4 regions of the Alcanivorax borkumensis SK2 genome follow, and region 2 is predicted to be linked to each of the others. Evidence: predicted binding sites of a transcription regulator. Region 2 holds the regulator's gene; each other region holds the start of a gene.
The links. The regulator FNR, encoded in region 2, switches genes on or off when oxygen is low (the NO sensors DNR and NnrR bind a similar motif). The targets are predictions, from matches to a motif close to TTGATNTANATCAA.
Positions count from the first base shown of each region.

Region 1: a site for FNR is predicted at 1,160-1,173, ahead of ABO_RS09895 (OmpW/AlkL family protein). Genes of this name have one in related genera too.
Region 3: a site for FNR is predicted at 1,437-1,450, ahead of clpB (ATP-dependent chaperone ClpB). Genes of this name have one in related genera too.
Region 4: a site for FNR is predicted at 1,466-1,479, ahead of ABO_RS00325 (bacteriohemerythrin). Genes of this name have one in related genera too.

Region 1 is NC_008260.1:2,197,898-2,201,043, reverse strand. Features, by position in the region: gene ABO_RS09900 (hypothetical protein) at 1-655, opposite strand, end outside; gene ABO_RS09895 (OmpW/AlkL family protein) at 1,272-1,955, shown strand; gene glpE (thiosulfate sulfurtransferase GlpE) at 2,107-2,427, opposite strand; gene rhlB (ATP-dependent RNA helicase RhlB) at 2,430-3,146, opposite strand, start outside.
Region 2 is NC_008260.1:1,520,657-1,523,802, forward strand. Features, by position in the region: gene ABO_RS06930 (hypothetical protein) at 1-118, opposite strand, end outside; gene ABO_RS06935 (universal stress protein) at 147-1,064, opposite strand; gene fnr (fumarate/nitrate reduction transcriptional regulator Fnr) at 1,061-1,813, opposite strand; gene hemN (oxygen-independent coproporphyrinogen III oxidase) at 1,852-3,146, opposite strand, start outside.
Region 3 is NC_008260.1:517,597-520,742, reverse strand. Features, by position in the region: gene clpB (ATP-dependent chaperone ClpB) at 1-1,292, opposite strand, end outside; gene pgeF (peptidoglycan editing factor PgeF) at 1,587-2,333, opposite strand; gene rluD (23S rRNA pseudouridine(1911/1915/1917) synthase RluD) at 2,423-3,146, opposite strand, start outside.
Region 4 is NC_008260.1:65,997-69,142, forward strand. Features, by position in the region: gene ABO_RS00320 (OsmC domain/YcaO domain-containing protein) at 1-1,344, opposite strand, end outside; gene ABO_RS00325 (bacteriohemerythrin) at 1,553-2,017, shown strand; gene ABO_RS00330 (DUF5062 family protein) at 2,171-2,407, opposite strand; gene ABO_RS00335 (fumarylacetoacetate hydrolase family protein) at 2,752-3,146, opposite strand, start outside.

The sequences.
Region 1 (3,146 bases), 680 kb from region 2:
AGACACGGAGGTAGCCGTCGCGGGCCAGTTGTTGAATACGCTCGTTGGTGAGCTGCTTGTTCAACCATTGTTCGCCGGTTTTCAGGGTGACGCGAATATTCTTTTGCAGATACACGCGGATGGATTCTTCCATGCCTCCCATGGCTTTGCCGACCATACTCTTGCGACCGATTTTCATTACGCTGCTAACGCCAGGCAGTTTGGCTAGAGCATTTTCTTCCAGCAAAAAATTCTTGATGCCGGTATAGAGCATTTCGCTAACCATTTCGCTGACTAAAGGGTGGTTCATGGCGGAATGGATGGCTCTCTCTCGTAAGCTTTGCAGTTTCAATATTTGTTCAAGGATAGCTTCGAAATGTTCTTCGCGAAGTAGCTCGCCAAGGGTGGTGTCATCCTGTTCGGCGGCTTCCCAGAGCGCGTGGCTGACATCGCTAATGACATCCTGTAAGCCACGGGCACTGAGAGCTTCCTGCAACCATTGATCGACCACCAGAACCAGGCTGTCTTGATCCACTAGGGTGCCGAGCGGGATATCCGTAAGGAGATTGCTGGTCTGCACCATCAAGGCATGCCAGTGCTCTGTTGCTTGCAATTGTTGAAGCAGGTGAGCCTTGTGAGCATCGCGTAGGGCGCTAATCAGTTCGCTGGAGGACATGGTGATAAACCTCGTTTTTTCGAATGCTGGAGAATGGTGTTATCGGCGAGTCTGGATTCAGGAGATAAACGGTCTGCTATCTATCAATAGAGGTGAAGCAGTAACTATATTGTGCGGTATTCATTCTAGCCTGTATGTAACCGGTGAGACTGCTATCCGAGGCGCTAGTGCTAACCTAATAAAGGTAAGGAGCTGAGCTGAAATGCCGTAAAGTCGCCTCTGAAAACGTATTGTATGCTTGGTTTTTCAGGCTGGCTCGCAATCTATCCCTGATTCTGGGTCAAGAGGGTGCATTTTGGGGGCGCGCCGAGAGTGTCAGCGGCTTATTAATCAAGATATATGCAGTGTTTGTCTGTTGCCCCTAATGTCGAATGTTAAACATCTATCCCCTGCCCGTCGAAAGACGTCTTTACCGGGGCGGTTAGTCTGCCACTACGGCGTAGTGGCGCCGGCAATTTATGGTGAAATAGTTGGTTAAAGCCTGATCAGTAGCCTGGTCGTTTATTGATGCAGCGCAATGTCGTGAGGTCGGAGGTGGCGTTCAATGGGCTCTCCATCGTAAACCATCATTACTGTGGATTTCACAAAGGGCTTGGTTTTAACAAAGGGGATGAATATGAAACTGCGAGGACCGGGAAAAAACGTATTGCTGCTGTCAACAATGTTGGTGACAGCGCCAGCCATGGCACACCAGTCAGGTGACTTCATTGTGCGAATGGGTGGCATTAAGGTTGATCCGGATGTGAGTAGCGATAGCTTCAACCCCGCATTGCCTGCGGTTGGCGGGGTGGGTGTGGATGTGGATGACGATACTCAGCTGGGCCTGACATTCTCTTATATGGTTACAGATAACATCGGTGTTGAGCTGGTCGGGGCGACACCATTTACCCATGACATCATTTTAGACACGGGGGGCTCAGGTGTTTCGATTGGTGAGACTAGCCATTTGCCGCCTACGTTACTGGCACAGTTTTATGCTCCTCAGCTAGGTCCTGTGCGCGGCTATCTTGGGGCTGGCGTGAACTACACGTTATTTTTCGATGACAGCATTGATGACGCGGTGGTGAGTCCATTGGTGGGCGGCGCCGATGTGGATGTTAAGCTGAGTAATTCAATCGGGTTTGCTTGGGAAGTCGGGGCGGATGTCATCATTGATGAAAACTGGCTCTTCAATGTCAGCATCTGGAATATCGATATTGATACCGAAGCACGCCTGTACGTGAACGATGTCCGGGTGGACAAAATCGATGTGGAAATTGACCCTTGGGTTTATATGGTCGGTGTGGGCTATCGTTTCTAAAAGCGGTTGGCGTTGCATGTAATACGTTTAATTGATGCAACCACGCGTTGGAAATTAAGTAGTAAAGGAGGGCGGAGAGTGTAGTGAATAATATCCGCCTTCCTTTTTAGTTTTTTATGGGCATGCAACGCATTGTTTCTAAAGAGCTTAACTACGCTATTTCCTCTATGCACTCCGGAAATTGCTGGCGGAATACGTCGTAGCCCCCATCCAGGCTGACCACGTTGTTGAAACCCTGCTCACTCAACCAGTCCGACGTACTTTGACTACTATTACCATGGTAGCAGTACACCACCAATGCCCGTTCCTGTGCGGTGTTGGCTAGAAACTGATCCACATTGGCCTGACTTAAATGCAGGGCACCTTGCAGGTGCCCTGCAGCAAAACTTGCCGGGTCGCGGATGTCGATGAACAGAGTGTTACCTTGATCAAATAGGGCTTTTCCCTGCGTAGGGCTGATTCGCGTTGCCATGGTCAGTCCTTTTTCTCTGCGTCTGGCGCTTTCGCGGAGGCTGACCTCTCCCTTTCCGCCAGCAGGTCGGCGGGGGGGTATTCGCATTCCAGTTTCATGCCGATGGCGTTTTCCAGCTCTGGTAGCAGGAAGGCGTCATCTTCACAGGCGAAGCTGATCGACATACCGCTGGCACCAGCGCGACCGGTACGACCAATGCGGTGCACATAGTCTTCCGGATCTTCAGGCAGATTGTAATTCACTACGTGAGAGACGCCATCAATGTGGATGCCGCGGCCGGCCACGTCCGTGGCAATAAGCACTTGCAAGTCGCCGGCTCGGAAGCGCTCCAGTGTTTTGCTTCGTTGAGTTTGTGGGACGTCGCCGGAAATCAGGGAGACTTTAAGCCCCCGCTTTTGTAGCCGGTCGCACACCCGGCGAGTAATGTCTCGACGGTTGGCAAATACGATGACCTTGTCCATGTTCATGCCGGTAATGAGGTTATAGAGCAGCTTGAACTTGTCGTCTGTATTAGTGATGTAGACCTTTTGCTCTACGGTATCAGTGGTGACTTGGGTTGGCTCTATCTCCACGATTTCAGCATCTTGCGTCCAGCGGCGGGAGAGGTTCATCACATCGTCATTGAATGTGGCAGAGAACAGTTGAGTTTGGCGATACTGGCTTTTCGGCGTCATGCCGACAATGCGTTTCACGTCGGGAATGAAGCCCATGTCCAGCAT
Region 2 (3,146 bases):
CATCTTCACGCCACTCATCACGCAAATCATTCAGTCGTGCCGTTAGGCGATCGAGCTGATAATCCCAGTCTTCAAGTTGCTGACGAGCACGCGCAGTAAAATCCTTCTTGTCAGACATAACGTTAGCCTCTCTTGATTTGCTACTGTTAATCAATCCAGGGGGACTGAAATCCATCTGGTTTTACCACCAAAACATCCGCATTCGCCTTGGTAATCACCGACTCTGCCGTTGAACCAAGCAACAACCTTTCGGGCAAATTACGGTGTACTGTACCCAGCACCATTAGATCCACATCATTTTGCTCACAGTGGCTGGCCAAGGTTTGTGCGATCGGACCACTGAGCGTACACATCTGCTGCTTATCCAGGCCCTGGGTAGCGCCAAACTGGAAAAAGTTATCCCGATGGAAGCTGCGCACTTTTTCCATACTGGCGGTGTAATCAGGAATGGCTTCACCGGCCACCATGATTAAGCCCTCATCCATTTCGTCGAGCACATGGCAGGCAGTGAGGTCCGCACCGAGCAGGGTGGAGTATCGACGAGCGCAGTCAAGAACATGAATAGACAGCTTGTCGTCTAAGGCCTCCCCGGTGCCTGGATCTAGAGCGGCCAAGATTCGCGGTGGTTTGTTCCATTGGCGGCTGTGTACACACAACACAGAGCAAGGCGCCTTACGAATTAATTGCCAATCGCGGGGCGTGAATAGGTGGCGGCGTAGGGCGCTGTCGTCACTGGTGTGGACGACAGCCAACGATGGCTTTTGGGCCACAATGGCCTTGCGTAAACCGTCCATGCTGTCTTTTTCCCACAGCACGCTGATCTCAGCACGCTCTTGTCCTAGCAGCTGGGTGATCCGTTTGTGCCAAGCATCATGAATTTGCTGCTTCGCGGCCTTTCGGCGCTCCGTATCCAGACCCACAGCCCTAACCATGGCAGAAGAATAGGCATTCACGATGACATGGAGGGGCGCCTGGGAGGCTGCCGCAATTACCTGAGCTTTGCTCAGCGCAGGCTGGTCTGCTTTCAGATCACGATCAAGGATGGCAACAATAGGGGCGGTCATAGTAGTAACTCCATCGCAGGGTCATGGTTCTGGCCACACAGGCTGCCACGATCAAGAATTTCAATTTCCCGGCCATCGACGCGCAGCCACTGTTGTTGCTGGAAGCGAGTAAAGATACGGCTCACGGTTTCCACGGCCATGCCAAGATAATTAGCGATATCATATCGAGACATCGGAAGCCGAAAAATATTGTCACTTAGCCCACGGCGTTGATGCCTTGCAGAAAGCGATAGCAGTAAGGAGGCTACGCGATCGTCGGCATTTTTTTTGCCGAGCAGCATGTGCAGTTCCCGGTCCGAGCGAATTTCATTGCTCATCAGACGGAAAAAATGGTGCTGCAATGACGGAATTTGCTGGGATAGGGTCTCCAGTTGTGCGAAAGGAATTTCACAAACAGTGGCCGTTTCTAAGGCCTTTGCATTGGAGACATGATGGGCTGTGCTAATGCCATCCATACCCAACACTTCGCCGGGCAGATAAAAGCCTGTGACTTGCTCCTCGCCCTCATCGCTGACCACATAGGTCTTCAGGGCGCCAGAACGCACGGCGTAAACGGAGGAAAACCCATCAGTGGCGCGAAAAAGATGTTCGCCCCGCTTTAAGGGCCGTCCGCGGTGAATAATTCGATCCAACTGGTCGAGCTGGGCTGGCGCTACCGCTAAGGGCAGGCAAATTGGGCTGAGGCTGCAGTCGTTGCAGGAAACTTGATGGGACACGGTTTGACTCCGGTTGATCGCTGCGCAAAGCATCACCCTTAGAGTATAGGGTGCAAATAGTAGAATAAAGGTTAAATAATCCGGCTAAATCGGGTTCTTTGCTCCCTTTGGGTGTAACGGTCAAAAGGCATTACCAATGCACGGCTCACCAAGCGCCCAGTTTCGGTAATGAACAATCGGTCATTCTCAACCGTTACCAGTCCTTGCGCCTCAAACGTTAACCACTCTGTAAGTGCATCGACGAAATAATCCGCAAAATTGATGCCCCATGTGTCACCAAACTGAAGCATGTCAACGGATAAATCACAGAGTAATTGAATAATTAACGCGCGACGAATCTGGTCGTCGCGATTGAGCATAAAGCCTTTTTCGATTGGCAAAATGCGGTCTTCAAGGCTCGTTTGCCAATCGTCCAAGGCCTTGTGATTCTGAGCGTAGAGGTTACCGATCTGGCTGATGGCGCTGACGCCCAAGCCCAGTAAATCTGCATCCCCATGGAGGGTGTACCCCTGAAAATTACGGTGCAACAGACCATTTTCTTGCGCGATGGATAAGCTATCGTTTTCCAGTGCGAAATGGTCCATGCCAATATACCGATAGCCTTGCTCATTAAGCATTTTTCCCGCTCGGGTCAACATATTCAGCTTCTCTTCCGGATCCGGTAGCGCGTGCTCTTGAATCTGACGCTGAATTTTGAAACGCTCCGGCAGGTGGGCGTAATTATAAAGGGAGATGCGGTCCGGACGAAGAGTTAGCAGTTGCTCCAGAGTACGCGCTAAGCTGGACTCCGATTGCCAAGGAAGTCCGTAAATCAAGTCGGTGTTAATAGAGCGAAAACCGAAATCGCGGCTCCATTCCATGGTGTCACGGATCAGCTCATAGGGCTGCACACGATTGACCGCCTTTTGCACGCGAGGGTCTAGATCCTGTACACCCAAACTAACACGGTTGAAGCCTAGGCCTCGTAGCAAGCCCAAGCGGGATTGATCCACCGTGCGCGGATCAATTTCGATAGCGTAGTCACTGCGTTCATCATCACGAAGGTTAAAGTGGCGGGCCAGGTCATACACCAGCTCAGTTAGCTGGCCATCATCCAAAAAGGTGGGGGTGCCACCGCCCCAGTGCATCTGGGTAACGGGGCGACGGGAGTCCACGTGCACGGCCTTGCGTTGAATTTCCTGCTTCAGTAAACGTAGGTAGTCTGCCGAGCGCGCCTTGTTGGCAGTAATGATGCGGTTACACGCGCAGTAGTAGCAAACACTGCCACAAAAAGGGATGTGGATGTACAACGACAGTGGCCGCCGCGCCGCATTGCCCTCATCCATAGCTTGCCAGAAGTCCTCCTCAGCAATGCCTGAATGAAAGC
Region 3 (3,146 bases), 1.0 Mb from region 2:
TTGCGCAGCGCTTCACGCTCCATTTTCAGCTGGATCAAACGGCGATCTAGGCGGTCCATTTCCTCCGGCATAGAGTCGATTTCCATACGGATACGGCTGCCGGCCTCGTCGATCAGATCAATGGCCTTATCCGGCAGTTGTCGATCGGTAATGTAGCGATGACTCAAGCGAGCAGCGGCAATGATGGCGCCATCGGTGATGTCCACGCCATGGTGAACTTCGTAACGCTCTTTCAAGCCCCGCAGAATGGCAATGGTGTCTTCCACCGTGGGCTCATCCACCAGCACTTTCTGAAAACGACGCTCCAGCGCGGCATCTTTCTCAATGTACTGCCGGTATTCGTCCAGCGTGGTAGCACCCACACAGTGCAGCTCACCCCGAGCCAGTGCCGGCTTGAGCATATTGCCCGCATCCATGGACCCTTCACCCTTGCCGGCGCCGACCATGGTATGCAGCTCATCAATGAAAAGAATGATGCGCCCTTCCTGCTTAGCCAACTCGTTGAGTACCGCTTTCAAGCGCTCTTCGAACTCTCCTCGATATTTAGCACCCGCGATCAGCGCGGCCATATCCAGCGAGAGCACTTGCTTGTCCTTCAAGCCTTCAGGGACTTCGCCATTCACAATACGCTGAGCAAGGCCTTCGACAATGGCGGTCTTGCCCACCCCGGGCTCACCGATCAATACCGGGTTGTTCTTGGTGCGACGCTGCAAGACCTGAATAGTACGGCGAATTTCGTCGTCCCGGCCGATCACCGGGTCAAGCTTGCCGGATTCCGCTCGCTCGGTCAGGTTCACGGTGTACTTATCTAGCGCTTCACGTTTGTCTTCCGCGTTGGGATCGTTCACCGTTTCGCCCCCTCGTACTTCAGCAATTTTTTCAGCCAGCACCTTACGAGTGACGCCGGCATTCTTAAACAGCTTACCCAGCTCACCGCTATCGTCACAGGCCGCCAGCAACACCACTTCCGTAGAAAGATACTGGTCACCGCGCTGCTGAGCTTCCCGGTCGGCAATATTCAGCATCCGCCCGGTGGCTTGTCCCATCTGCACATCACCATTGAAGTTAGTCACCGTGGGCAGCTTGTCCACAGCCATGTTCAGGGCGGTAATCACATCGGCAACGTTGGCGCCTGCTTTTTCCAACAACGGCCGAGCGGCGCCTCCCTGCTGCTGCATCAACGCCAACATCAGATGAACTGGCTCAATGGTGCTATTACCCTGCCCCACGGCCAAGGATTGCGCGTCTGACAGCGCTTCCTGCAGGCGGGCAGTGAGTTTATCCATTCGCATTGTATCGCTCTCCTATCCGGTCGTGATCCACACAACGCCTCCCTGTCGGCAAGGCCAATGTGATCACCGGTTATCTATCAACTGAATCATAGATGGGTCCGATTGGGCCAGCTTCAAGGTTAATTGTTTTTTGGAAATAGCGAATTGATACCGCGCAATAACAAGCATGACCATAGCCTTAAAGCAAAGAGGCCGCGCCCAATCCTGGATCGCAGCCTCTTTGTTTTTGGATAAAAGAAAAAACAGCCCATATAGCGGAGTCCACTCACCCTCCCCGCTTAACAATCCCTGTTTTCATCCATCAAGCCAGATCAGTGAGGCGAACCGACCCGTTTGGCCTTCCTTACGATAGGAGTAAAAGCGGGACAAATCACAGGCCGTGCAAAGATCTCCACCATGAACATCGTCGATGCCCAACAGGGCCAGCTCAATAATGGCAGCGTGGGCCACAGAAAACCGCCAATGATTAGGGGTAGCATCTTTCTTGAAGGCAGGCTCAAAAGCCGGGCGACCCATGGTGAAAGCGCGATACACGTCATCCCCCACCTGATAACACTGCCCACAAATGGCCGGCCCTAGCCAAGCACTCACTGGCTCACCGCTGGGAGCAATACGAGCGACCCCTTCGGCGATAATGCCCGCTTGCAAGCCGCGCCAACCGGCATGCACCGCCGCCACCGCCGTGCCATCCTTGCGAGCGAGCAACACGGGCAAACAATCAGCCGTCAGCACGACACAAGGCCAACGCTGCTGATCGGTCCAAACACCGTCTGCCTCATTATTCTGCTCATCTGCCCGCATCACCCGTTTGCCATGGACCTGCCACAACCAGGCCGCAGGATGATCCGCCTGTAATTGTTTCTCCACATGGTGGCGCGCCCGCTCCACTCGCTCAGGCTGGTCACCACAATTCAGCCCCAAATTTAAACCGTTCCAAGGTTTAGGGGAGAGATCGCCAGCCCGGGTGGTCACACATACCCGCACTGCCGGGTGTGGATTCCAATCCGGGCACAACCACTCACTCTTGTCCGGTAGTGACATTTCCGGCTCCTTGATCATGAAGGGGCGCAGGCCCCCTTCCCCCGCTCATATTGAACAACACGCCTGATTGAGGCTAAGCGGGGGGTGACCTATTCGTCTTTGATGTCATTTTCCAACGCGACAATCAGGCTAGTCATATCCGCCGGCAATTCAGCTTGAAACTCACAATACTCTCCCCTAGCCGGGTGGATCAGCCCCAATTTCCGGGCATGTAGCGCTTGGCGGGGAAATTTATGCAGCGCCTGACGCAACGCTTCGGTGGCACCGGCTGGCTGCTTGAGGCGACCTCCGTAGAGCGGATCACCCACCAGCGGATAGTTGCGATGGGCCATATGAACGCGAATTTGATGGGTACGACCGGTTTCCAGTTGCACCTGAATCCGGGTGTGAGCCCGGTAACGATCAAGCACCCGGTAGTGAGTCACCGCATTTTTTCCGCCGGTTTTCACTACCGCCTGCTTCTTACGGTCCACCGGATGACGCCCCATGGGCGCATCCACCTTGCCACCGCCAGTCATCACCCCCACCGCAATGGCCTCGTATTGCCGAAACAGACTTTTATCTTGTAGTTGCGCCACCAGGCTCTGATGAGCTTCTAGAGAACGGGCCACCACCATTAACCCGGTAGTATCACGGTCCAAACGGTGAACAATACCCGCACGGGGCAGGCTGTTAAGGCGTTCGTCCAAGTGAAGCAACCCGTTAAGCAATGTGCCATCTGCGTGGCCTGCGGCCGGGTGAACCACTAGCCCGGTGGGCTTGTTAATCACGATCAGGTCGTCATCCTGATAGACCACATCCAGATCGATGGAC
Region 4 (3,146 bases), 1.5 Mb from region 2:
ATCGTTGAGGCCTTCGAAGCTGCGACCTTGCAGCAGCTCGGTAAGGCTGCGTTCCAGTGCGACTTCGAAGCTTGGGTGGGCACCAAAGGAGGCAAAAACCCCGCCGGTGCGCGGGTTCATCAGCGTTACGCACATAACCGGAAACTGCCCGCCTAGAGAGGCGTCTTTCACCAGTACCGGGAAACCCTGTTCCTCCAGGGCGGTGATACCTTCAACAATGCCGGGATACTTGGCCAATACTTCTTGGGGCACATCCGGCAGGGCAATCTCTTCTTCAATGATGTGCTTCTTCACCGCCCGTTCAAAAATTTCCGACAGGCATTGCACCTTGGCTTCGGCCAAAGTATTGCCGGCACTCATGCCGTTACTCAGGAACAGGTTTTCAATGAGATTGGAGGGGAAATACACGGTCTCGCCGTCGGACTGGCGAACGAACGGTAATGAGCAGATGCCCCGGTCGGCACGGCCGGAGTTGGTATCAATCAGGTTGGAACCGCCCAACTCCCCTTCCGGGTTATAGATGCCCAAACAGTAGTCATCCAGAATGCCCTCGGGTAGCGCGTCGTTGGGCCCGGGTTTGAACCACTTTTCGTTGGGGTAATGGACAAAGTTGCTGTTGGCGATCTCTTCCCCGAAGAACTGGTCGTTGTAGAAGAAATTGCAGTTTAGGCGTTCGATGAATTCGCCCAGTGCTGAACATAGCGCGGCTTCCTTGGTGGCGCCCTTACCGTTGGTAAAGCACATGGGGGAGGCGGCGTCGCGCACGTGCAGAGACCACACATGGGGAACGATGTTGCGCCAGGAGGCGATCTCGATCTTCATCCCCAATTTCGCGAGGATCGCGGTCATGTTGGCGATGGTCTGCTCCAGCGGCAGGTCTTTGCCTTCAATAAAGGTACGGTGGGCCTCGTCCGGTTCCACCATCAGCAGGGCCTGGGCGTCTTCGGTGAGGCTGTCCACCTGCTCGATCTGGAAGTCAGGCCCGGTCTGGACCACCTTCTTCACCGTGCAGCGATCAATCGAGCGAAGTATCCCCTGGCGGTCCTTGTCGGAAATATCCTCCGGTAGCTCAACCTGAATCTTGAAGATCTGGTTGTAGCGGTCCTCCGGGTCAACGATGTTGTTCTGCGACAAGCGGATATTATCGGTGGGGATATCCCGCGCCTTGCAGTACACCTTCACAAAATAGGCCGCGCACATGGCCGACGATGCCAGGAAATAATCAAATGGGCTGGGTGCTGAGCCATCGCCCTTGTAGCGGATGGGCTGGTCTGTGATGACAGTAAAGTCGTCGAACTTGGCTTCCAAACGAAGGTTATCGAGGAAGTTGACGTTGATTTCCATGGCGGGGCTACCGAGTCGAGGAATGGCTGTGGCGGTCATTATCCCGCTTTTAACCCTCACCGTCTGTAGGAGGACGGTTTTCTCGGCTGTGGACTTTACTCAGCACACTGCTGTTTAAACATTGATCTATGTCTACATCGGCTACCCTGCCCGCTGCTAGCGTAAAGCCCATATTGCTTGCCTCCACACCACTAACCGGAGAGGGATCATGCGCCTCGTATGGGGCCCGGCCTATGAACTGGGCATTTTGGTCATCGACCAGCAGCATAAACGCATCGTGGATTACATCAACGACCTAGACCGTCTAGTCGGCCAGCCTGGCGCCCAACTGGGCGTGGCCCGAGTGCTCTATGATCTGGTGGACTACACCGAATCCCACTTCAGTTTTGAGGAAGCACTGATGGAGCGGGCCGGCTACGACAAGCTGGATGATCACCACTCTCAGCATCGCAAGTTCATCTTTCACATTGAGTCCCTGCTGCGGCGTCATGAAGAGGGTGTCGACGTGGCAGAGTCGCTATTGCGGGTTTTGGAAAAGTGGCTGTTCCACCATATTCTTGAAGAAGATCGTGCCTATACGCAGCAGGTGCGGGATTTTGTCGACGGTATTGGTCGTGAACGGCTGGGCGGCTGGGTCAACGAAAATTTGCGAAAACACTTTCGGATGATGTAATCACGGTTAGAGCGCTATTTCACAGAGGATAATAGCGCTATCAACGACCGTAATTTGGGCAGCGACACCGCTGCCCTGCTCGCTATTATTTTGCTGGGTACGGTGTTTGCCGCGCGTAAGACCCAGAGCCCATAGCACGGCGTTATTGTTTCATTACGGTTGTTTAGAGGCCCAGATCGCCAGCTTGTGCTGAATCGTGGGTTGCGACACCTGGTCCTCTGGTAATGGCTGGATGATCTTGTCATGGACCAGCAGGCGATAAATATAGAGCAACTTCTCGGAGGCAGAATCGGTTGCTTCAAATTCCACCACGCCGCGTTTCTCTGCGTAGGCGACCCCTATCTGTATGGCTTTCTTGACCAGCTCTTTCTCGTTTTTCAGTTTCTTCATGGGGCTTGCCCTCACTGCTAGCTCAATGTGCAGCTTGGCACAAAGCGGCTTGGGGCATAAGTGCGGGTGTAATGAGAGGGGCTAGGTGGTTTGATCGCTGAGCGATAACCTGTTCTGACATACGCCGTATGCCGCCCTTGGGGGCTTCGCGATGTAAACATTCATGCTCAGAAATCTCACAGGCAGTTTTGCTTTGGTCATCACATAGAGGCGCGTTGCGCCTCACTATGGCTCCAAGGCTACTGGAGATCCCCGTATTCAACACCGTGTTTGGCGGTTTCGCGGTTCCTGGGGTGCTCCCATCATGAGGGGCCAGGAAGGCGGCGGCGGGAGTTGTGCCGTTATCAGGCGACGGAGCCAAACACCTGAATGATGTTGCCCAGCCTGGCGGTGAACTTGTCGCCGCTGTTCAGCGGACCGACGCCGGCGGGGGTGCCGGTGAAAACTACATCGCCTGGTTCCAAGGTGAAGGTCTGGCTGATTTCCGATAACAGCTCGAAGGTGGGGAACAGCATTTGGCCGGTGTGGCCGTGTTGTTTTACGGCGTCGTTAAGTTCTAGGGTAACGCCCAGGTCCTGGCGCACCGAGATACCGCGGGCATCGATAAAGCCGGATACCGGGGCGGCGCCGTCGAAGGCTTTGGCCCGTTCCCAGGGGTGGCCTTTTTCTTTCAACTGGTTCTGCACTTCGCGCAGGGTCAGATCCAGGCCGATGCCGTAGGCGGCGACGCTGAAGCGCA